Regions from separate parts of the Phytobacter sp. V69 genome, predicted to be linked through region 3. Evidence: predicted binding sites of a transcription regulator. Region 3 holds the regulator's gene; each other region holds the start of a gene.
What was found. Region 3 encodes Fur, which represses iron uptake genes when iron is present. Its sites were predicted from a motif close to ATAATAATGAGAACNACTATCAA; they were not measured.
Positions count from the first base shown of each region.

Region 1: sodA (superoxide dismutase [Mn]) is a predicted target of Fur. The motif match lies at 5,920-5,942, and genes of this name have one in related genera.
Region 2: efeU (iron uptake transporter permease EfeU) is a predicted target of Fur. The motif match lies at 1,356-1,378, and genes of this name have one in related genera.

Region 1 is NZ_CBFFRL010000066.1:16,306-23,954, forward strand. It holds gene cpxR (envelope stress response regulator transcription factor CpxR) at 100-798, shown strand; gene cpxA (envelope stress sensor histidine kinase CpxA) at 795-2,168, shown strand; gene yiiM (6-hydroxyaminopurine reductase) at 2,205-2,879, opposite strand; partial or broken gene ACSZPU_RS11515 (dihydrodipicolinate synthase family protein) at 3,090-3,934, shown strand; gene kdgT (2-keto-3-deoxygluconate transporter) at 3,980-4,963, opposite strand; gene sodA (superoxide dismutase [Mn]) at 5,226-5,846, opposite strand; gene ACSZPU_RS11530 (metallophosphoesterase) at 6,037-6,762, opposite strand; gene rhaR (HTH-type transcriptional activator RhaR) at 6,798-7,646, opposite strand.
Region 2 is NZ_CBFFRL010000161.1:3,744-11,392, reverse strand. It holds gene ACSZPU_RS19145 (NupC/NupG family nucleoside CNT transporter) at 1-1,156, opposite strand, end outside; gene efeU (iron uptake transporter permease EfeU) at 1,434-2,267, shown strand; gene efeO (iron uptake system protein EfeO) at 2,320-3,447, shown strand; gene efeB (iron uptake transporter deferrochelatase/peroxidase subunit) at 3,453-4,739, shown strand; gene phoH (phosphate starvation-inducible protein PhoH) at 5,276-6,064, shown strand; tRNA gene ACSZPU_RS19120 (tRNA-Ser) at 6,401-6,488, opposite strand; tRNA gene ACSZPU_RS19115 (tRNA-Ser) at 7,048-7,135, opposite strand; gene ghrA (glyoxylate/hydroxypyruvate reductase GhrA) at 7,407-7,649, shown strand, end outside.
Region 3 is NZ_CBFFRL010000032.1:20,901-30,149, forward strand. It holds gene nagE (N-acetylglucosamine-specific PTS transporter subunit IIBC) at 1-1,314, shown strand, start outside; gene glnS (glutamine--tRNA ligase) at 1,497-3,164, shown strand; gene chiP (chitoporin ChiP) at 3,558-4,958, shown strand; gene chiQ (ChiQ/YbfN family lipoprotein) at 4,979-5,311, shown strand; gene fur (ferric iron uptake transcriptional regulator) at 5,409-5,861, opposite strand; gene fldA (flavodoxin FldA) at 6,152-6,682, opposite strand; gene ybfE (LexA regulated protein) at 6,832-7,125, opposite strand; gene ybfF (esterase) at 7,257-8,030, opposite strand; gene seqA (replication initiation negative regulator SeqA) at 8,214-8,762, shown strand; gene pgm (phosphoglucomutase (alpha-D-glucose-1,6-bisphosphate-dependent)) at 8,787-9,249, shown strand, end outside.

The DNA.
Region 1 (7,649 bases), on a different contig from region 3:
ATTCAGGCTGCAAACATGCGTCAGGGGGTGTAAAACAACGTAAAGTCATGGATTAGCGAGTCTTGATGACGTAATTTCTGCCTCGGAGGTATTTAAACAATGAATAAAATTCTTTTAGTAGATGATGACCGAGAGCTTACATCCCTGTTAAAAGAGCTGCTCGACATGGAAGGCTTCAACGTGCTGGTTGCCCACGATGGGGAACAGGCGCTCGACCTCCTTGATGACAGCATCGATTTGCTTTTGCTCGACGTCATGATGCCGAAGAAAAACGGTATCGATACCCTTAAAGAGCTACGCCAGACACACCAGACTCCCGTTATTATGTTGACTGCACGCGGTAGCGAACTGGATCGCGTACTCGGCCTTGAGCTGGGCGCGGACGACTATCTGCCAAAACCGTTTAACGACCGCGAACTGGTCGCGCGTATCCGTGCGATTCTGCGCCGCTCCCACTGGAGCGAACAGCAGCAGAATACCGACAACGGCTCGCCGACGCTGGAAGTGGACGGGCTGAGTCTCAATCCGGGTCGCCAGGAAGCCAGTTTCGATGGGCAATCGCTGGAACTGACTGGTACGGAGTTCACCCTGCTCTATCTGCTGGCACAGCATCTGGGCCAGGTGGTTTCACGTGAACATTTAAGCCAGGAAGTGCTGGGTAAACGCTTAACCCCGTTTGACCGCGCAATTGATATGCATATCTCTAACCTGCGCCGTAAGTTACCGGACCGCAAAGATGGCCATCCGTGGTTCAAAACCTTGCGTGGCCGGGGCTATTTGATGGTATCCGCTTCATGATAGGAAGTTTGACCGCCCGCATCTTCGCCATTTTCTGGCTAACGCTGGCACTGGTGCTGATGCTGGTCCTGATGGTACCTAAGCTCGATTCCCGCCAGATGACGGAGTTGCTTGATAGCGAACAACGTCAGGGCGTGATGATTGAGCAGCACGTAGAAGCGGAACTGGCCAACGATCCACCCAACGATTTGATGTGGTGGCGCAGGCTGTTTCGTGCAATCGACAAATGGGCCCCGCCGGGGCAACGTTTGCTGCTGGTGACCAGCGAAGGGCGCGTAATCGGCGCCGAACGCAACGAAATGCAGATTATCCGCAACTTTATTGGTCAGGCGGATAACTCTGATCACCCGCAGAAGAAAAAGTATGGTCGGGTAGAGCTGGTAGGGCCTTTTTCCGTTCGCGACGGTGAGGACAATTACCAGCTCTATCTTATTCGACCTGCCAGCAGTTCCCAGTCTGACTTTATCAACCTGCTGTTTGACCGCCCATTACTGTTGCTGATTGTCACCATGCTGATTAGCTCGCCGCTGCTGTTGTGGCTGGCGTGGAGCCTGGCAAAACCCGCACGTAAGCTGAAAAACGCGGCAGATGAAGTGGCACAGGGCAACCTGCGACAGCATCCTGAGCTGGAATCCGGACCGCAAGAATTCCTTGCCGCCGGTACCAGTTTTAACCAGATGGTGATGGCGCTGGAACGAATGATGACCGCCCAGCAGCGGCTCCTGTCCGATATTTCTCACGAACTTCGGACGCCGTTAACACGATTGCAGCTCGGCACCGCGCTGTTGCGTCGTCGCAGCGGCGAGAGCAAAGAGCTGGAGCGTATCGAAACCGAAGCGCAGCGGCTGGACAGTATGATCAACGACCTGCTGGTCATGTCGCGTAATCAGCAGAAAAACGCGCTGGTCAGCGAAACGGTCAAAGCCAATCAGCTGTGGAATGAGGTGCTCGACAACGCGGCGTTCGAAGCGGAACAGATGGGCAAGTCTCTGACGGTGAATTTCCCGCCTGGCCCGTGGCCGCTGTACGGTAACCCCAACGCACTGGAAAGCGCGCTGGAAAATATCGTGCGTAACGCGCTGCGTTATTCACACACCAAAATTGAAGTGAATTTCTCGGTCGATAAAGACGGCATCACCATTAACGTGGACGATGATGGCCCAGGCGTTAGCCCGGAAGATCGCGAGCAGATCTTCCGCCCGTTCTACCGTACCGATGAAGCGCGCGATCGTGCGTCCGGCGGCACGGGATTAGGACTGGCCATTGTTGAAACCGCTATGCAGCAGCATCGTGGTTGGGTGAAAGCCGACGACAGCCCGCTCGGCGGTTTGCGCTTAACACTGTGGATCCCGCTGTATAAGCGTACCTGAGGATTTCCCCTCGCCTTATCGGGTGAGGGGAAACCGCTATTTACCCCATAAACGTCGGGAATTATCCTCGATCTTGCCGCTACTCCTCCGATTCTGCATCGTTCTTGTCCAACTGGATGAGAGGCCAGCGGCAGACATTAAGCGACGATATTGCTCATCATCAAACGGCATATGCCAGGCAATCGCGGCCGCATCGTAGACGCTCACATCGCTGTTCCGCGATGCCAGTTCCAGCGGCGCGTCGGCGCTGATTTTCCCCCCGGTAATGACCCGATAAAGCCAGCCAATGCGCCCACTCGTCTGCATCTGCGAAGACATATCGTTGATAGTGAAGTGGAAGTTGAGCTTAAAGCAGGGTGAGCGCGGCTGCGAGACCTGAATCAGCGCATTTCCCCAGTGAAAAATATCCCCGATAAACACATTTCTTTCCGTCAATCCTTCGGTCGAGAGGTTCTCACCAAAGGCCGGGGCGAAAAAAAGCGCCGCCTGCTCCGGAAACATCGTCTTCCAGTGGGCATAGTGCTCGCGGGGGTAATTACACAGCGCACGATCCGGGCCGCCGTGGTAGGACGTTTCCGCCTGCTCATCACCGGCTAACCCCAGTTCGGTGAGTATCAACTCACCCTCCACCTGCAACTTCGCAATCGCGCTGGGTCTGCTGCCCGTGTAATCCCTTACTTTTCCTGCAAAAACATTCACCGGATGATGCATTTCCTCTCCCCCAGGCTCACTCGTCATCGGCGTATTAGACCACACTTTTTAGTAATAAATCGTGCAGAAATGCGACACCGATACGCCTGCGTGTTAGGTGAACGTGCTATGACTTAATAGAGAAGTGAAACGCAATTTCATATTCAAGGAGACAGTGACGTGAAGAATGAAAATGAATTTTACGGCGTCTGGTACCCATCAATTACGCCCATGACACCCGACGGTAAAGTCGACCTGAACGGACTGAGACAGCATATTTCACGCCTGCCGACGCCCGAATTGATGTAGTGTTGCTGATGGGCAGTATCGGCGAGTTCGCCTCCTTCACCCTTGATGAGCGACTCATGCTCATTCGCGAAGTCCGGGGCATGACACCACGCACGCTGGTCGCTAACGTCTCCTCAACCTGTCTGAATGACGTGCTGTGGATGGCAGATGAAGCCTTCCGTACGGGTTATGATGCGGTCATGGTGCTGCCCCCTTACTACTACGGACAAACATCTGCACAGCTACTGAGCTACTTCCGCCACCTGGGGCAACGTCTGAACGGCAAATGGTTCGCCTACAACTTCCCGGCCCGGACCGGCTGCGATCTGACGCCAGAGATTGTCGCTACGCTGGCCGCGGAATTCCCGAACTTCGCCGGCATTAAAGATACGGTCGATTGCCAGTCGCATACGCGCAACATCATTCTGGCAACCGAGAAAATCCGCGATGATTTCGCGGTGCTGTCAGGCTACGACGAATACTTTATTCCCAACCTGCTGGCGGGTGGCGCAGGGGTCATCTCAGGCCTCAATAACGTGATGCCCGAGCTGTTTGTCAGGGCGCGGGAGGCGTGGAAGCAGAACGATCTGACGGCGCTGCATGAAGCCCAACGTGAGATTGGCAAATTCATGTCGATTTACACCATCGGCGAGGATTTTGTTACCACCATCAAAACCGTGGTCGCACGGAAATTTGGCTGCTGTGGCGCGACCTCGCGCAACTTTGGCGGCGAGCTAACGTCCGCACAGTGTGAACAGGTTGACGACGTTTTCGGCATACAGCGCTAAGCAAAAAACCGACCTGCAAAGGTCGGTTTTTCTTTCACATCCGCGTTATTTTACCGCGCTGTGTAGCTCCTGCGCCGCCGTCTCGCCTTTCACTTTACGCGACCAGATAGAGGTCAGAATCGGCACCAGAATGGAGGTCACGATCACCGATGTGGCCACCAGCGCGGTTGCGGCAGGCGCCATCGCTTTAAAATCCGGCACCATCTCGGCAATGAGTACCGGTGTTGCCACCGCCGCGCCGGCAGAACTTGAGGCCGCAAGCCCTGCGGTACCGTCCCCGCCACCCAGCATTTTATCGGCAATAATCAACGGGATGCCGGTAATCACAATCACCGCCAGCCCCAGCAGGATACCGAGCAACCCGGTCTGGGCGATAACGCTCAGGTCGATAGTATTCCCCAGCGCGAAGGCAAAAAACGGAATCAGCGTCTGCACCGCGCGGGTGAAGAATTCCCGCAGCTCAGGGTCCAGGTTGCCCAACCCGAACCCAATCAGGAACGGCAATACGGCGCCGACAAACACGTGCGGTTCAAACGAGGCGATCCCCGCCGTCCCCAGAATCACCATCGTCATCAGCGGGCCAGACTCGAGGGACATCAGAACAAACGCCCCGGCCTCTTCCTTGGTGCCGTACTGCTGCATGATGGAGGCGTACAGGCCGCCGTTGGTCATATCCATGGACGCCACCAGCGCCAGCGTCGACAGCCCGGCAAAGAAGCCCGCCTCCACGCCGTGAGCCGGAATCAAACGTGATGTCACCGCCGCGACCACCCAGGCCACCGCGATTTTGGTCACCACCAGCGTGCCCGACTTACGCAGCACCGTCCCGGTCGCGCTGAGCTTAATGGACGCACCCATGCAGAAAAACCACACCGCCAGAATCGGCACGGTGCCGGTGATCATGCCATTGGTGAAGGAGCCAAAATACTTCCCGGCCCCCGGCGAAAACGTATGGCACAACGCCCCCAGAAACAGAGGAACCAGCATCATCCCGCCCGGGACTTTTTCTATTGCACGTTTGATTTGCATATCGCCACCTGTAAAAACACTTATTTTTGTGCGCCATCTCGCCCTTTAATCGGGGCGTTTCCAGCGCTAATGGCGAAATGTTAGAACTTCGTCACACTCAGAAAAGTGATCTCACATACAAAATCAAAACATTATTTCATTTTTATTGGATCATTGTTTCTAATGGTTTATGGCACCTAACTGGCAGCCATAAAAAAAACCCCACTGACGTTGTCAGCAGGGGCTTGATTTACCCGTAAAAAACAGGAAATGTCGCGAAAACTTATTTCTTAGCAGCGAAACGTGCCGCAGCTTCGTCCCAGTTCACTACGTTCCAGAACTCTTTGATGTAGTCCGGGCGGCGGTTCTGGAATTTCAGGTAGTAAGCGTGTTCCCACACATCCAGGCCCACGATCGGGAAGCCAGACGCGCCAGATACAGCTTCACCCATCAGCGGGGAATCCTGGTTAGCGGTAGAAACCACAGCCAGTTTATCGCCTTTCAGCACCAGCCACGCCCAGCCGGAACCGAAGCGAGTTGCAGCTGCTTTTTCGAATTCAGCTTTGAAGTTGTCAACGGAACCGAAGTCACGTTCGATAGCCGCTTTCAGGTCGCCCTGCAGGGTGGTGTCTTTTTTCAGACCTTTCCAGAAGAAGCTGTGGTTAGCGTGACCGCCAGCGTTGTTACGCAGAACGGTTTTTTTGTCAGCCGGCAGCTGGTCCAGTTTAGCAATCAGCTCTTCAGCAGACAGGCTGGCGAATTCTGGCAGGCTTTCCAGCGCTGCGTTCGCATTGTTTACATAAGCCTGGTGGTGTTTAGAGTGATGGATTTCCATCGTCTGCTTGTCGAAATGCGGTTCCAGGGCATCATACGCGTACGGCAGGGCTGGCAGTGTATAGCTCATACTAATCTCCATTATTGTCGGGCGGCAGAGGTGTTAACGCCGCGTAAGCAGTTGGTTCATTATAGTTAGTTAAATGATATTGAAAATGTTTATCAATGCCGTAGTTTTAATATGGTTATAACATTCCGTTATGAACCTGTGCCGACAAGACATATAGCGCAGCCGCAGGCGAAAAAATGACCGCCGAACGCTACACACAAACATGGTGACTGGTTAACGCGCCATCCTGCAGACGGTGGAGCATCAAAGAAGGGGGATCATTCGCTGGCGGCACCGTTTCCCCGCCAAACCAGGCGGGATTCGCCGGGCAGATGGAACCGCAAATGTAAGCGGGAATGCCCGCCAGCTGGCTGGCGATGGGCCGGTGTACGTGCCCTGTCGCAATGGCCAGCGTGCGGCCAGGATAGCGGGTGAGAAGCTCAGCCAACTCGCGCGAACCACGGCACATAATCTGATCCATAGTCGGGATGCCGCTCAGGAACACGTGATGGTGGAGAAAAAGCAGAGCGGGCATCGCGTCGTCGCTCGCCAGCTGGCGCTCAAGCCACGGCAGATGTTCTACCACACTGCCCTCCGCCAGCCCTTTCAGGGTGGTATCTATACCGATAAGGCGTAATCCCTTCACTTCGACGGAAAAATGCAGGGCATCCGGCGTCCAGACGTCACTCTCCCGGCAGGCCCGCATCATGGCAGGGTTATCGGCATTACCCGGCAGCAGAAATACCGGCCAGAGTTGCTCTTTTAGCAACGACGCGATAGCGGCATACCCGGCAAACCAGTCGTCATCAACAAGATCGCCCGTCACCACCAGCGCGTCAGGTTGAATAAATTCGAGCCATTCCAGCACGCGAGCAAGCCGGGCCAGATTGCCGTTATCCGGCGCGGCGTGGATATCAGTAAGCTGAGCAACAATCATGAGAACGTCCTGTGTTATCGCAGAACAGGCCCTTCCTAAGCCGCTTCGTTATGACGCTGTCGCCACTGGCTGGGCGTCATGCCGGTTTCGCGGGTAAAAACGACCGAGAAATAGTTACTGTCTTCAAAGCCGCAGCGGGTGGAGACCTCACCGATCATCAATTCCGTGTGCTGCAGCAGATACTGCGCATGACAAATACGCAGTTGGCGCAGGTAATTATTGATGGTCATTCCGGTTTGCGTGCGAAATTGTTGGCGTAGCGCGCGTTCGCTGCACTGCTCCTGCTCACAGAAGCGCTCGAGCACAAAGGTACGATTCAGGCTGCCGGTAAGCGCGGTGATTAATTTATCCAGCAGGGCTTCGCTGCTGGTCGCCGCCAGATTGTCCGCCGCAAAGCGGTGGCGTTTGAGGGTCATCACCAGTTGGGCGAAGAGTGCCTCCGCCATCGTGTTCGCCAGCGCGTCGCTTTTGCTACTTTCCTGTTCAAGCTGGGTGATAACCTGCCTTGCCTGCGTCATGCCGGTACTGCCCAGACGCCAGTGCGGCGTCCACTCTGCGTCATTCAGCCCCGGAATATGCGACGCCCAGCCGAGGTTCAGGGTCAGACGGTCGGGGCAGTAGATGATATTTTGCAGCACCAGATCGTTAACAGAGGCGTAGGAGTGTTTGTCTTGCGCACGGATATAAAACAGATCGCCACGGGTAATGCGGTAGGGACGGTCATTGAGGATATGCAAACCATTGCCGCGCCAGACCATCACCAGTTCGCAAAACTCGTGAGTATGTTCGGCAAACACATTTTGCGGATAGCGGTCCGCCACGGCCACCGCTTGCCCCACCCGGGGGAAAAAATCCGCTTTACGAAGAATTAACTGGCTTCCCACAAC
Region 2 (7,649 bases), on a different contig from region 3:
AAAGTAGACTGACCAGGGTTGCACCGTAGACCAGGCGCAGGCCGAAGCGGGAGACGACATTTCCCTGCTGCTCGTTAAGCCCTTTGATCGCACCCGCCACGATACCGATAGAGGCAAAGTTAGCGAACGACACCAGGAACACGGACAGAATACCCAGCCCGCGCGGCGTCATTTCAGCGGCAACTTTCTGTAATTCGATCATTGCTACAAACTCGTTAGCCACCAGTTTGGTTGCCATAATGCTGCCCGCATGCAGGGCATCTGACAGCGGAATGCCGACCAGCCACGCCAGCGGATAGAACACATAGCCGAGGATTTGCTGGAAGCTGATGCCAAACAGGGCGGAGAATAACGCATTGATCGCGCTTATCAGGGCGATAAAACCAATCAGCATCGCCAGAATAATCATCGCCACTTTGAAACCGGCCAGAATATACTCACCCAGCATCTCAAAGAAACTTTGCGATTCGTGGAGTTTTTCCAGCTTAATTTCCGGCTCGCCTTCCGGACGCGTCGGGTTAATGACCGACAGGATAATAAAGGTGCTGAACATATTCAGGATTAACGCCGCCACCACATATTTGGCATCCAGCATCGTCATATAGGCACCAACAATCGACAGCGATACCGTCGACATGGCCGTCGCTGCCATGGTGAACAGGCGACGAGAGGAGAGGTCGGCCAGAATCCCTTTGTAAGCAATGAAGTTTTCCGACTGGCCAAGGATCAGCGAACTGACCGCGTTAAACGACTCCAGCTTGCCCATGCCGTTGAGTTTCGACAGCAGAGTACCGATAAGACGAATGAAAATTGGCAGAATTCGCCAGTGCTGCAAAATACCAATCAGTGCGGAAATGAAGACGATAGGGCACAGCACGCCAAGGAAAATAAACGCCAGTCCTTTTTCACTCATCCCGCCAAAGACAAAGCCGGTACCTTCACCTGCGAATTTAAGCAGTGTTTCAAAAAAGCCAGAGACATATTTAATCAGCGTTAGTCCGCTTTGTGCGTGTAAAAAGAACCACGCCAGCGCCAGCTCAATAACCACCAGTTGCAGAATGAAACGCACGCGAATTTTGCGGCGATCGAAGCTGGTGAGCCATGCCAGAGCCAGAATGACGACCAGCGCCAGAAGGAAATGCAGGAAGTTGATCATATTGGAAATTGTGCAGGTAAATGGGGCGCTCATTTAGCCACAGCCCTTATACTCAGTAAACAAAAAGTTAATGATTTGTAAGCTAACTTTTTGCCATGCAACCGCCGATTCTGCATAACACCCGTTTCGATCATTCCTTGATTACGGTCTGGTTACATCCATTCATTATTCAGATCAATTTTCGCTTGAGTTTCCTTTTGTCGTAATGATAATCACTATCAATGAAATTTACTTTTCTTTTCAGCAATTGACCATTGATGACAGCAGAGGCGTTCGCATGTTTGTTCCATTTCTCATTATGTTACGTGAAGGCCTCGAAGCGGCGCTGATCGTCAGTTTGATTGCCAGCTACCTTAAGCGCACCCAACGCGGACGCTGGATTGGCGTGATGTGGATTGGCGTGTTTCTCGCCGCGGCGCTGTGCCTGGCGCTGGGCATCATCATTAACGAAACCACCGGCGAGTTTCCGCAGAAAGAGCAGGAGCTGTTTGAAGGTATCGTCGCGGTGATTGCCGTGGTGATCCTGACGTGGATGGTTTTCTGGATGCGTAAGGTGTCCCGCAACGTCAAAGTGCAGCTGGAGCAGGCGGTAGATAACGCACTTTCCAGCAGTAACAACCATGGCTGGGCGCTGATTATGATGGTCTTCTTCGCCGTGGCGCGTGAAGGGCTGGAGTCGGTTTTCTTCCTGCTGGCGGCGTTTCAGCAAGATGTGGGGATCTGGCCGCCGATTGGCGCGATGCTGGGGCTGGCCACCGCAGTAGTGCTGGGCTTCCTGCTCTACTGGGGCGGTATTCGCCTGAACCTCGGCGCGTTTTTCAAATGGACCAGCCTGTTTATTTTGCTGGTCGCAGCGGGCCTGGCGGCAGGGGCGATTCGCGCGTTCCATGAAGCCGGGCTGTGGAACTACTTCCAAGATGTAGCGTTTGACCTGAGTAATGTGCTGACGACGCACTCCCTGACGGGCACACTGCTGGAAGGTATTTTTGGTTATCAGGAAACGCCGAGCGTTAGCGAAGTGGGCGTCTGGTTACTGTATCTGATTCCTGCGCTGGTGCTGTATGCGATGCCACCGCGCTCGGGTACGCAGCCTTCCAGGGCTGCACACTAACATCTGTACCGGGTTAATTATAGTTACAACATACTTTAATAAGGGAAGGGTCATGGCTATTCATTTTCGTCGTAGTGCGTTACAGGCAGGGATCGCAACGCTGCTCTCCTGCGCGTTTGCTGCCCATGCAGCGGATGTTCCTCAGGTAAAAGTGACCGTCACGGACAAGCAGTGTGAGCCGATGAATCTGACGGTAAATGCAGGCAAAACGCAGTTCCTGATCGTCAACCAGAGCCAGAAGGCGCTGGAGTGGGAAATTCTCAAAGGCGTATTGGTGGTTGAAGAGCGCGAAAACATTGCGCCGGGCTTTAGCCAGAAACTGACCGCCAACCTGCAACCGGGTGAATATGACATGACCTGCGGCCTGCTGACCAACCCGAAAGGCAAGCTGATTGTGACAGGTAAAGCGACAGCGGACGCGGCAAAAAGCGAAGCATTGCTGAGCCTGGGCACCGCGATCACCGACTACAAAGCCTATGTGACGGCTGAAACAGCTGAGCTGGTAAAAGGCACCAAAGCCTTTACTGACGCGGTGAAAGCGGGCGATATCGAGAAAGCCAAAGCGCTGTATGCGCCGACGCGTCAGCACTATGAGCGTATCGAGCCAATTGCCGAGCTGTTCTCCGATCTTGATGGCAGCATTGATGCCCGTGAAGACGATTATGAGAAGAAAGCGGACGATCCGAAATTCACCGGTTTCCACCGTCTGGAAAAAGCGCTGTTTGGCGACAATTCTGTGAAAGGGATGGACACTTACGCTGAGCAGCTCAACACCGACGTGCAGGATCTGCAAAAACGCATTAGCGAGCTGGCCTTCCCTCCGTCAAAAGTGGTGGGCGGCGCGGCTGGTCTGATTGAAGAAGTTGCCGCGACCAAAATCAGCGGTGAAGAGGACCGTTATAGTCACACTGACCTGTGGGATTTCCAGGCTAACGTCGATGGCGCGCAGAAAATTGTGGACCTGCTGCGCCCTCAGTTGCAGAAAAACAACGCGGCACTGCTGGCTAAAGTGGATGCGAACTTCAAGAAAGTCGACACCATTCTGGCGAAGTACCGCACCAAAGACGGTTATGAAACCTATGACAAGCTGACGGACGCAGACCGTAACGCGCTGAAAGGACCGATTACGACACTGGCGGAAGATCTTGCTCAACTGCGCGGTGTGCTGGGTCTGGACTAAGCATCATGAATGAAAAAAAAGAAAATGACGCCGTCAGTGAGCCTTCACGACGTCGTCTGTTAAAAGGTATGGGCGCGCTGGGAGGCGCGCTTGCCCTTGCCGGAGGTTGTCCGGTGGCGCACGCGGCTAAACCGCAGAGTGCGCCAGGCACGCTTTCCCCGGATGCACGCATGGAAAAACAGCCGTTTTACGGTGTGCATCAGGCGGGGATTTTGACGCCGCAGCAGGCGTCGATGATGCTGGTCGCTTTTGATGTGCTGGCGACGGACAACGCGGATTTGCAGCGTCTGTTTCGCCTGTTAACGCAACGTATTGCTTTCCTGACCGAAGGGGGCCCGGCACCGGAAACCCCCAATCCGCGCCTTCCGCCGATGGATTCCGGCATTCTGGGGCCGTTTATCGCACCGGATAATCTCACCATCACCGTGTCGTTAGGCGATTCTCTGTTCGACGACCGTTTTGGCCTGAGTGCACAGAAGCCGAAAAAACTGCAGAAGATGGAGCGCTTTCCCAATGACGCGCTGGTCTCTTCCCTGAGTCACGGCGATCTGCTGGTGCAAATCTGCGCCAATACTCAGGACACGGTGATTCATGCGCTGCGCGATCTTATCAAGCACACGCCGGATTTGCTGAGCGTGCGCTGGAAGCGGGAAGGGTTTATTTCCGACCACGCCGCGCGCAGTAAAGGAAAAGAGACGCCGGTTAATCTGCTGGGCTTTAAAGACGGCACGGCGAATCCGGACAGCAGTGATAACGCGCTGATGGACAATGTGGTGTGGGTGACGGGCGATCAGGCGGAGCCTGCATGGGCCGTTGGCGGCAGCTATCAGGCCGTGCGCATCATTCAGTTCCACGTTGAGTTTTGGGATCGTACGCCGCTCAAGGAGCAGCAGACCATCTTTGGTCGCGATAAGCAGTCTGGCGCGCCACTGGGGATGCACAATGAGCACGATGTGCCGGACTATGCCAGCGACCCGGGCGGTGATGTGATTGCCCTGGACAGCCATATTCGCCTGGCCAACCCGCGCACGCCTGCAACGCAGTCCAGCCTGATGATGCGCCGTGGCTATAGCTATTCGCTGGGCGTCACCAACTCCGGGCAACTCGATATGGGGCTGCTGTTTGTCTGCTATCAACACGATCTGGAGCAAGGTTTTCTGACGGTGCAAAAGCGTCTTAATGGCGAAGCGCTGGAGGAGTATATTAAGCCTATCGGAGGTGGCTACTTCTTTGTGCTGCCTGGCGTTAAAGACCAAAGTCATTATCTGGCGCAAGCGCTGCTCGAAGCCTGAAAAAGAATCCTGCCTGAAGCCGGGCAGGATAATCTCTTATCTGTAGCATCCATTCACACTTTTTCTGCCATCAAACTATCAATTTTTCGTATGAGAAAGTATCTGTTATTTTTCTGTAATATTGTTGATAGACACTCTTTTCCATGGCGCAGGGTAAACGCTCGTTAGACTTTCGTAAAAATAATGTTGCGTTTATGCTAATTTTTAATGTAATTATTACATAGAAGCCCTGCGGTGATGTCGTCACCTGGAGATCGCGGATGGTAAAGTCCTGTACTGGACGTAACACCAAAAATCAGCGCAACACCCGACTCGGGGATGCATACTCCGGCAGTAAACGCTTCACCTCTGAATTCCTCTCCTTCATTCCTGTTTCCGATTCAACCGACATGGCAGGCGCTAATGCCAGCTGCTTTGTTATGTCAATTTCAAAGGCAAGACATGGCTTACAAGGAAGCCAAACCTCAGACGTTCGTGCGCATAATCGTGCCGATTTTGGTGCGTGTGATGTAAACCAACAACTCAAGGTGCTATCCATGGGAAGACAGAAAGCAGTGATCAAAGCTCGTCGTGAAGCTAAACGTGTGCTGAGACGCGATTCGCGCAGTCACAAACAGCGTGAAGAAGAGTCGGTCACCTCGCTTGTGCAGATGAGTGGCGTTGAAGCAATTGGCATGGCAAGGGATAGCCGGGATAACTCACCGATTGTTGCGCGTAATGAAGCTCAGGCGCAGTACCTGAATGCTATCGAGAGTAAACAACTGATATTCGCGACCGGGGAAGCCGGCTGCGGTAAAACATGGATCAGCGCGGCGAAAGCGGCGGAAGCCCTGATTCATAAGGATGTGGACAGGATTATTGTGACCCGACCGGTTCTGCAGGCCGACGAAGATCTCGGCTTCTTACCTGGTGATATCTCGGAGAAGTTCGCGCCGTATTTCCGGCCCGTCTACGATGTGCTGGTGAAGCGTCTGGGAGCGTCCTTCATGCAATACTGCCTGCGACCAGAGATTGGTAAGGTAGAGATCGCGCCGTTCGCCTATATGCGCGGACGTACCTTTGAAAATGCGGTTGTCATTCTTGACGAGGCTCAGAACGTGACCGCTGCGCAAATGAAAATGTTTTTAACGCGCCTCGGGGAAAACGTGACGGTTATCGTTAACGGCGATATTACTCAGTGTGACTTGCCTCGTGGGGTACAGTCCGGCCTGAGCGATGCGCTGTCGCGTTTTGAGGAAGATGACATGGTAGCGTTGGTGCGTTTCACCACAGACGATTGCGTCCGCTCCGCGCTCTGCCAGAGAACGCTGAAAGCGTACTACTAACCTTTCAGCGTGCGATAAGGCCCGGGAAACCGGGCTTTATTTTTTTGTGGAGATGGATCCCGGGTGCGCTGGCGTTTGCACTTTCGGGGGGGATTGACTCGCTTCGCTCGCTGTTACTCGGCCCATCCCTGGGCCTCGCCCCTTCGGGGCCAACGCAAGCGTTGTTCAAAATTGCTCCCGGCAATTTTGTGCGGGCAGCTTCCTCGCAGGCCCGTCATCTGTCCAACTGGCTGGCGCCAGTTGTCGAACCCCGGTCGGGGATTCTCATCCCCTCAGGTTCGGGAGGATATAAAAGAAAAAAGCCCGTACTTTCGTACAGGCTCTTATCTGAAATGATGGCGGTGAGGGGGGGATTCGAACCCCCGATACGTTGCCGTATACACACTTTCCAGGCGTGCTCCTTCAGCCACTCGGACACCTCACCACATTTTTTGCTGTCACCCCACCGGGGGGCAACGGGGCGCTACTATAGGGAGTTGTGCTAAAACGGTCAAGCATATTTTCGGTATTGATGATTGTTCGCTTAAGGTGTGAGCAACGGCAGGAAAAGGTGGGCTGGCAATGCGCAGATTTCCCTTGTGGCATCATGGTTGACTGCCCAATTTCCCCCGGATGCGCTGACGCTTATCCGGGCTACGCGATAACGGTCTGCACCGAACCGATCCCCTCGCCCCTTTGGGGAGAGGGTAGGGTGAGGGGAAATCGCGGCGCATCGCTGGCGTTTGCACTTTCGAGGGGGGATTGACTCGCTTCGCTCGCTGTTACTCGGCCCATCCCTGGGCCCCGCCCCTTCGGGGCCAACGCAAGCGTTGTTCAAAATTGCTCCCGGCAATTTTGTGCGGGCAGCTTCTTCGTAGGCCGTCATCTGTCCAACTGGCTGGCGCCAGTTGTCGAACCCCGGTCGTGGATTCTCATCCCCCCAGGTTCGGGAGGATATAAAAGAAAAAAGCCCGTACTTTCGTACAGGCTCTTATCTGAAATGATGGCGGTGAGGGGGGGATTCGAACCCCCGATACGTTGCCGTATACACACTTTCCAGGCGTGCTCCTTCAGCCACTCGGACACCTCACCATATTGTCTTCCCGATGTTGTCGGGACGGGCGCTAATGTAGAAAAAACCGGGAGTTCCGTCAATCTTCTTTTTCAATAAATTAGCGCGTTTAGACAAACTTCAAGCAACCTGCTTCTTAAACGTTCTGAAATTGGCCTTTTTCTCGGCAATGCAGTTTTCTGAATACTTTCAGAGATATTTGCTATGGTGTTGTGTGAACAAAATTATCTTATAAAACGACAGGTAACCCCGATATTTACCGGGAAATAACATCGTCTATCTGGAGCAGAAATGGAGATTATCTTTTATCACCCGACCTTTGATCCTGCCTACTGGCTGCCGGCATTGCGCGACGCAATACCGGGGGCGAACGTACGCGAGTGGCGCGAGGGTGATGATGGCCCGGCCGATTATGCGCTGGTTTGGCATCCGCCTGTCGAGATGCTACGGGGGCGTGAGCTAAAAGGGGTCTTCGCGCTGGGGGCCGGGGTCGACTCCATCCTGAGCAAACTCAATGCGCATCCGGAAATGCTG
Region 3 (9,249 bases):
GCGCAGTCTATCGCTGCTGGTAAAGCGGAAATCGGGATCACCGGTCGTTATCAGGCAGGCTTCTTCCCAATCATGATGTTCGGCCTGCCGGGTGCAGCGCTGGCTATCTACCATTGTGCTCGTCCGGAAAACAAAGCCAAAGTACTGGGTATTATGATGGCGGGTGCGTTTGCTGCCTTCTTCACCGGTATTACCGAACCGCTGGAATTCTCCTTCATGTTCGTGGCTCCGGTGCTGTACTTCATCCACGCTGTGCTGACCGGTATTTCCGTGTTTATTGCAGCGACCATGCAGTGGATTGCCGGTTTCGGCTTCAGTGCGGGTCTGGTGGATATGGTGCTTTCGTCTCGTAACCCGCTGGCGGTTCACTGGTACATGCTGATTCTGCAAGGTCTGGTGTTCTTCGTTATCTACTACGTGGTGTTCCGTTTCACTATCCAGAAATTCAACCTGCTGACCCCGGGCCGTGAACTGGCGGTGGCCGGTGACGAAGCTGATGGTCAGGATGTGAATGTCAGCACGGCTTCTGAGCAGGATGTGAGTGGTCTGGCACGTCAGTACATCGCCGCAATCGGGGGGGCCACTAACCTGACCGGTATCGATGCCTGTATCACCCGTCTGCGTCTGAGCGTTAAAGACTCTTCACTGGTCAACGAAGCACAGGCCAAACGTCTTGGTGCGAGCGGCGTTATTCGTCTGAATAAAACCAGCGTGCAGATTATCGTGGGCTTCGTGGCTGAGAAAATCGCGAATGCGATGAAAACGGCGGGCGATGTTCCGGCAGGCGCGGCAGCTCCGGCTCCGGCAGCAGCCAGTGCGGCTAAACCGCAGGCGGTGCCGAATGCCAGCGCGTCTATCATTGCTGAACTGGTTTCCCCGGTGACCGGGCAGGTGGTTTCTCTGGATGAAGTGCCGGATGAAGCCTTTGCCAGCAAAGCCGTTGGTGATGGCGTAGCGGTAAAACCGACTGAGAAAACGGTCGTTGCACCGGCTGCGGGCACTATCGTTAAGATCTTCAACACCAACCACGCGTTTTGCCTTGAAACTGAAAAAGGTGCGGAAATCGTTGTCCATATGGGTATTGACACCGTTGCGCTGGGCGGTCAGGGCTTCACACGTCTGGTCGAAGAAGGGGCTACCGTTGTTGCAGGGCAGCCAGTACTGGAAATGGATCTGGAATACCTGAACACCGCGGCGCGTTCGATGATTAGCCCGGTGGTGTGCAGCAACATCGACGATTTCTCCGGTCTGGTTATCAAGGCGCAAGGTTCTGTTGTGGCAGGGCAAACACCGCTGTACGACATCAAAGGCTAATGCCGTAATCTGAACCAAAAATAGCGATAAGCGGCTGAGGATCCTCCTCTGCCGCTTTTTTTGCAACGATCGACCCCATTCTTTCTCTCCGGCACCTATTTTCCGTAACTAAGGGTTGTCTCTGAGGGCCGCTTATAAGATCATGTGCCGTTATATGTTGTTTACGCCTTGAGGAATCTACGATGAGTGAGGCTGAAGCCCGCCCGACTAACTTTATTCGTCAGATCATTGATGAAGATCTGGCTACTGGAAAGCACTCCACTATTTGCACCCGTTTTCCGCCTGAGCCGAATGGCTATCTGCATATCGGTCATGCGAAATCCATCTGCCTGAACTTTGGTATCGCGCAAGATTATCAAGGGCAATGCAACCTGCGTTTTGATGACACTAACCCGGTAAAAGAAGATATCGAGTATGTTGATTCCATCAAAAACGACGTGCAGTGGTTAGGTTTCCACTGGTCAGGCGATGTTCGCTACTCCTCTGATTATTTCGACCAACTGCATAACTATGCCGTTGAGTTAATCAGCAAAGGCCTGGCCTATGTTGACGAACTGTCTGCAGACGAAATCCGCGAATATCGCGGTTCACTGACCGCACCGGGTAAAAACAGCCCGTATCGCGATCGTACGGTCGAAGAGAACCTCGCGCTGTTTGAAAAAATGCGTGCCGGTGGTTTTGAAGAAGGTAAAGCCTGCCTGCGTGCAAAAATCGATATGGCCTCGCCGTTTATCGTTTTGCGCGACCCGGTGCTGTACCGCATTAAATTTGCCGATCACCACCAGACCGGCAGCAAGTGGTGCATCTACCCGATGTACGACTTCACCCACTGTATCAGCGATGCGCTGGAAGGCATTACGCATTCCCTGTGTACGTTGGAATTCCAGGACAACCGTCGTCTGTACGACTGGGTGCTGGACAACATCACCATTCCGGTTCACCCGCGTCAGTACGAGTTCTCCCGTCTGAACCTGGAATACACCGTCATGTCCAAGCGTAAGCTGAACCTGCTGGTGACCGACAAGCATGTTGAAGGCTGGGATGACCCGCGTATGCCGACTATCTCGGGTCTGCGTCGTCGTGGCTACACCTCCGCCTCCATCCGTGAGTTCTGTAAGCGTATCGGTATCACCAAGCAGGACAACACCATTGAGATGGCTTCACTGGAATCTTGCATCCGTGAAGATCTGAATGAAAACGCACCGCGCGCCATGGCGGTTATCGATCCGGTTAAACTGGTTATCGAAAACTATCCGCAGGGCGCAAGCGAAGTGGTTTCGATGCTTAACCATCCGAACAAACCGGAAATGGGCAGCCGTGATGTGCCGTTTAGCGGTGAAATCTGGATCGATCGCGCAGACTTCCGTGAAGAAGCCAACAAACAGTACAAGCGTCTGGTGCTGGGCAAAGAAGTTCGCTTGCGTAACGCGTACGTGATCAAAGCGGAACGCGTCGAGAAAGACGCGGAAGGCAACATCACCACCATCTTCTGCAGTTACGATGCCGACACCCTGAGCAAAGATCCTGCCGATGGCCGCAAAGTGAAAGGCGTTATTCACTGGGTGAGCGCTGCCCACGCGCTGCCGGTGGAAATTCGTCTGTACGACCGTCTGTTCAGCGTGCCAAACCCGGGCGCAGCAGAAGACTTCCTGACCGTGATGAACCCGGAATCTCTGGTCATCAAACAGGGTTACGCTGAGCCGTCACTGCAGGCTGCCGCAACGGGCACAGCTTACCAGTTTGAGCGTGAAGGCTACTTCTGCCTTGATAGCCGTTATGCAACGGCTGACAAACTGGTGTTCAACCGCACCGTGGGTCTTCGCGATACCTGGGCAAAAATCGGCGAGTAATCGCATCTTGCCTGAACGCTAAAAAACGCTGCCTTGTGCAGCGTTTTTTTATTTCTCAATTAAAAATAAGATCCTGCCATCTTTCTTTTTTCTAAACTATTGTTTTAATTTTATCCAATCATCTTTTCATTTATTTATTGATAATTCGAGTTAAATTAGCCTGTAAGCCTTGCTGTGTAAGCACTCAGCTGATAATCCGCAAATCTGTGTTGTCCGTCATAATCCCTGTATTCCGTTCCCATTAAGACTTGATAATTCGCGTCGCGAAAAATATGCTTACAAGCGATAGGAATAGAAACATTTTCTATAACTATCAGTAATATTTAATTTTTTTATTTTATTGCTGTTTGCATTTGCACAGCACTTTTATGTTTTTGTCAAAGAGGAACACTCATGAACGCGTTTAACGCTCAACGTAAGGCGTTAGCGTTGGCTATTGCCTGCGCCACCGCATTATCAGGTTTAACTTTCGCCCCTTCCGTCAGTGCCGCTGGCTTTGTGGATGACTCCACGCTCACCGGTGGGATTTACTACTGGCAGCGCCAGCGTGATCGCAAAGATGTCACCGACGGCGATAAATACAAAACCAACCTCGCGCACTCCACCTGGAATACCAATCTTGATTTCCAGTCTGGCTATGCTGCCGATATGTTCGGTATTGATATCGCGGCTTTCGCGGCGATTGAAATGGCTGAATCCTCAGGAAGTGCGCACCCGAATGAAATCGCGTTCTCCAATAGCCACAAAGTGTATGACGAAGACTGGGCCGGCGATCGCAGCGGGGCAAGCCTTTATAAGGCAGCGGCGAAGTTCAAATATGGCCCGGTGTGGGCGAGGGCAGGGTATATTCAGCCCAGCGGGCAAACCCTGCTGGCATCAAACTGGAGCTTTATGCCTGGCACCTATCAGGGGGCTGAGGCTGGGGCGAAACTGGATTATGACGACTCTGGCGTGCTGAGTTTCTCGTATATGTGGGCCAATGAATATAAAGCGCCGTGGTATAACGAAACGGATCACTTCTACCAAAATGATCGCGTAAGCAAAATCAATTACGTCCATTCTCTAGGCGCGTCTTACGACTTTAAAAACGATCTGCTCCTCGAGGCCGCGTTTGGTCAGGCGCAGGGCTATGTTGATCAATATTTTGCCAAAGCCAGCTACAAATTTGAGGTCGCGGGGAATCCCCTTTCCACCAGTTATCAGTTCTACGGCTCGCGCGATAAGGCCGATAACAACACCATCAATGATATCTACGACGGTACCGCGTGGCTGCAGGCGCTCACTTTTGGTTATACGGTTGGTCCGGTGGATTTGCGTCTTGAGGGAACCTGGGTTAAAGCCGATGGCCGCCAGGGCTATTTCAATTCACGTATGACGCCCCTCTACGGATCTTCCAATGGTCGCCTGGATATCTGGTGGGATAACCGTTCTGACTTCAACGCCCATAACGAAAAGTCGGTCTTTGTTGGTGCAATGTATGACCTGAAAGACTGGAATCTGCCGGGCTGGGCGGTAGGTGCATCGTATGTCTATGGCTGGGATGCGAAACCGTCCAATGTTTCTTCCGGAGACAAATACTACGATGCGGGGAATTCCATCAAAGAGTCGGCTTACAGCCTCGACCTGCTGTACACCGTGCAGGAAGGGATGGCAAAAGGCACCCTGTTTAAACTGCACTTTACCCAGTACGACAACCACTCCGATATCCCGAGCTGGGGCGGCGGGTATAACAACATCTTCCAGGACGAACGCGACGTGAAATTTATCGTCATTGCGCCGTTGAATATCTTCTGATGCGAGGGAATGCCATGACGATGAAACCAATACTGCTTGTTCTGATGACGCTGGGACTGGCTGCCTGCGTACAACAGCCACAGGCGCCAAAGGAAGATGCCCGCTTAAAAGAGGCTTACAGCGCCTGTATCAATACGGCTGAGGGCTCGCCGGAGAAAACGGCGGCCTGCAGAAGCGTGCTGGATGTACTGCGTAAAGAGAAAGCACACCAGCAATTCGCGGAACAAGAGAGTGTGCGCACGCTGGATTATCAGCAGTGTCTTGAAGCAACGCATACCGGTAACGGCCAGGCGGTAAAAGCGCGTTGTGATCAGATCTGGCAGGAGATTCGCCAGCATAACGCGCTGAATTAACCGTGTGAGATAGCCCGCTTCGGCGGGCTTTTTTGTCTTTGCGATACGCAGAAATAAAAAAGCCAACCCGGAGGTTGGCTTTAGAGAGAAGCGAGGATTATTTATCCGTCGCTTCGTGCGCGTTATCGTCTGTACGGCAGTCACCCTCGGCACAGTGGCCATAGAGGTAGAGGCTGTGGTTAGTCAGACGAATACCGTGTCTGGATGCAATCTCACGCTGACGCGCTTCGATAGAGTCATCACTGAACTCGATCACTTTGCCGCAATCCAGGCAAATTAAGTGGTCGTGGTGATGTTGCTGCGTCAGCTCAAAGACGGATTTACCGCCTTCGAAATTATGGCGGGTCACGATCCCGGCATCATCGAACTGGTTGAGTACACGGTACACAGTCGCCAGCCCAATCTCTTCGCCCATGTCGATCAAGCGCTTATATAAATCTTCCGCACTGACATGGTGGTTCTCCGGCTCCTGAAGCACTTCCAGGATTTTTAACCGAGGAAGCGTGACTTTCAGGCCGGCCTTCTTTAATGCGGTATTGTTGTCAGTCATGCGGAATCTGTCCTGTTGCTAAACGATTCACTTCCCGTCGGGAAGCTACAAGGAATGCACCTGGGATAATGCGTCTCATTATAGAACTGCCATGCCTGAATGAAAACTGCAAGTCCTCAAGTAAAGTAAGCTTTTAAAACGTGGCAGCGCCAACAAAGTCCTTTTGCGTTACCCGTTTTAACCAGGGGCCATTGTACAGCGCTGGAGAAAAAAGTTAAAAAATTGTAGCAATTATTTCCATCGCTTTTATCTATTAATCAGGCGCAACCAGCAGGTTGCGCCAAACAACATCAGGCATTGATGATCTCTTGCAGGTGCAGCTCTTCAGAAATCTGTTTCACCCACTTGTCGACGCGACCAGCGGTCAGTTCCGGCTGACGGTCTTCGTCAATGGCCAGACCAACGAAGTGATCGTCATCTGCCAGGCCTTTGGACGCTTCGAAATGGTAACCTTCGGTCGGCCAGTGGCCTACGATGGTTGCGCCGCGCGGTTCAATGATGTCGCGGATAGTACCCAGCGCATCACAGAAGTACTCAGCATAGTCTTCCTGGTCGCCACAGCCAAACAGAGCAACCAGTTTGCCGTTAAAATCGATATCTTCCAGCGTCGGGAAAAAGTCATCCCAGTCACACTGTGCTTCACCATAATACCAGGTCGGAATGCCAAGCAGCAGGATGTCGTAACCTTCTAAATCCTCTTTGCTGCTTTTAGCAATGTCATGCACATCGGCAACTTCTTTACCAAGTTGAGCCTGGATCATCTTTGCGATGTTTTCGGTATTACCAGTATCGCTGCCGAAAAAAATGCCTGTGATTGCCATGAGTAAAATAACCTCTTGAAACTTAATGATATGGTGGTGGCGATTGGCCCACGGATAAGGGCAATCATAGCAGATCAGAGAAGCACGCGGAAACTGCAATCACGCAAGACTGCACTCTGTGCAACATGAAAGTGTATTTTTGCGATGAATTAGAGGATTTCCTGGTTGTTCAGCGCGTTAAGCTGAGCCAGTAACATCTCTTCAATCAATTCACTCCGGCTCATTTCGCGCGCGTCCGCCAGCGCGTTTAACGCGTCGACAGCCTCTGCGTTGAGTTTTAATTCGACGCGCTTAAGCCCACGAACTTTATCGCGTTTAAGCTGATTGCGCTTATTCACGCGCAATTGCTCGTCGCGAGAGAGCGGATTGGTTTTAGGACGTCCCGGGCGACGTTCATTCGCGAACAGATCTAGTGTCGTGCGGTCCGTTTGTTCTTTAGCCATGATTTAAGAATACTACGGGAAGTACAAGCAATCGGGTCATAGCCCGGGCTGATTAGCGCGCCATCATACATCAGCGATGCGGACACGCCAACGACCGGGCGCTTTCCGGCAACCGGTCGCCGGGTTTTTAATCAGTTTGTCTTTTCAGCGAGATAACGACGGATGGCGCGCAGAACCGCTTCCGGTTTTTCTGCATGCACCCAGTGCCCGGCTCCGGCTATCACATGCGCACGTGCCTGCGGGAATTGTTGCAGCAGTTCGCCACGATACTGTTCGGTGACATACGGCGAGTTACCGCCGGGGATAAAGAGCGCTGGATGGTTCCAGGCCGGTACCGTTTCCCAGCCCACGATATGGGGATATTGATCCCATAGTGCTGGCACATTGAAGCGCCACTCGCCGTCGACAAACGACTTGAGCAGGAACTGAATTACCCCTTCTTCATCTATATATTCGCGCATGACGACTGCCGCCTGCTGGCGTGTGGTGGCATTAGCCTCGGTTGCAGCGTTGATAGCGGCAAAAATTTCATCGTGGCGACGCACGTTATAGCTAACCGGGGCGATGTCGATAGCGACAAGCTTATCGATGCGTTCCGGTGCCAGTGCGGTAAATGCCATAACGGCTTTCCCGCCCATGGAGTGGCCGACAAAGGTCGCACGTTCAATGCCGTGGGCGTCAAGGGTATCGAGCAAATCCTGCGCCATCGCCGGGTAATTCATCTCGGGTGAACGCGCGGAAAGGCCGTGGTTTCGCATATCAACCTGAATAATGTCATGGTCATTAACAAGGTCGCGGGCGAGTACACCAAGGTTGTCCAGGCTACCAAATAAACCGTGAACCAGCACGATGGGAGAATTGTTGTGCGATTGTTGTGCAGATTGCGCTCGGGTATTCAATTTCATGGCAAAGTTCTTTTTTTCGCTCTTTCGGATTAAGGTATCATGTTGAACATTCTGCCGTCCGGCTGCAAGGTTTAGACACATTCTGACTTTTGCCGCCATCCTGGTTTGACGCTATCCGCTGTTGAGATTTGACTTTATAATCTCAATAACTTGTATTCAGATTAGACACTGCACTGGATTAAGATGAAAACGATCGAAGTTGATGATGAGCTCTACAGTTATATTGCCAGCCACACAAAGCACATTGGCGAGAGCGCATCCGACATTTTACGGCGCATGTTGAAGTTTTCCGCCGCCCCGCAGCCAGCTGCCGCTGTTCAACTCCCGAAAGAAACGCCTGCACCTGTTACGGTTGAAGCAGTCAAACCGGTTAATACCGCGAAAGACAAGGTCCGCGCGGTGCGTGAACTGCTGCTCTCTGACGAGTATGCGGAGCAGAAAAAAGCCGTGAATCGCTTCATGCTGGTGCTGTCTACACTCTATTCATTAGATGCAAAGGCTTTTGCAGAATCCACTGAGTCTCTGCACGGGCGCACCCGCGTATACTTCGCGGCTGATGAACATACCCTGTTGCAAAACGGCAATCAGACGAAGCCAAAACAGGTGCCTGATACCCCGTACTGGGTTATCACCAACACGAATACGGGTCGTAAATGCAGCATGGTGGAACACATCATGCAGTCAATGCAGTTCCCGGTGGAATTGATTGAAAAGGTTTGCGGCACAATTTAATCCTTGCATAAAAAGGACCAGGCAATGGCTAACCACGAACGTGCGGGGCAACCTGCGCAACAGAGCGATTTGATTAACATCGCCCAGCTTACTGCGCAGTACTATGTGCTGAAACCTGTCATCGGCAACGCTGAGCACGCGGTAAAATTTGGTACGTCAGGTCACCGCGGCAGCGCGGGGCGTCACAGCTTTAATGAACAACACATTCTGGCCATCGCTCAGGCTATCGCCGAAGAGCGTGCCAAAAATGGCATCACTGGCCCGTGCTATGTCGGTAAAGATACGCACGCTCTGTCCGAACCGGCGTTTATCTCCGTACTGGAAGTGCTGGCGGCAAACGGTGTTGACGTGATTGTGCAAGAAAATAACGGCTTCACGCCGACCCCTGCGGTATCTAACGCTATCCTGGTACACAATAAAAAAGGCGGCGCGCAGGCTGACGGTATCGTCATTACGCCGTCGCACAACCCGCCGGAAGACGGTGGTA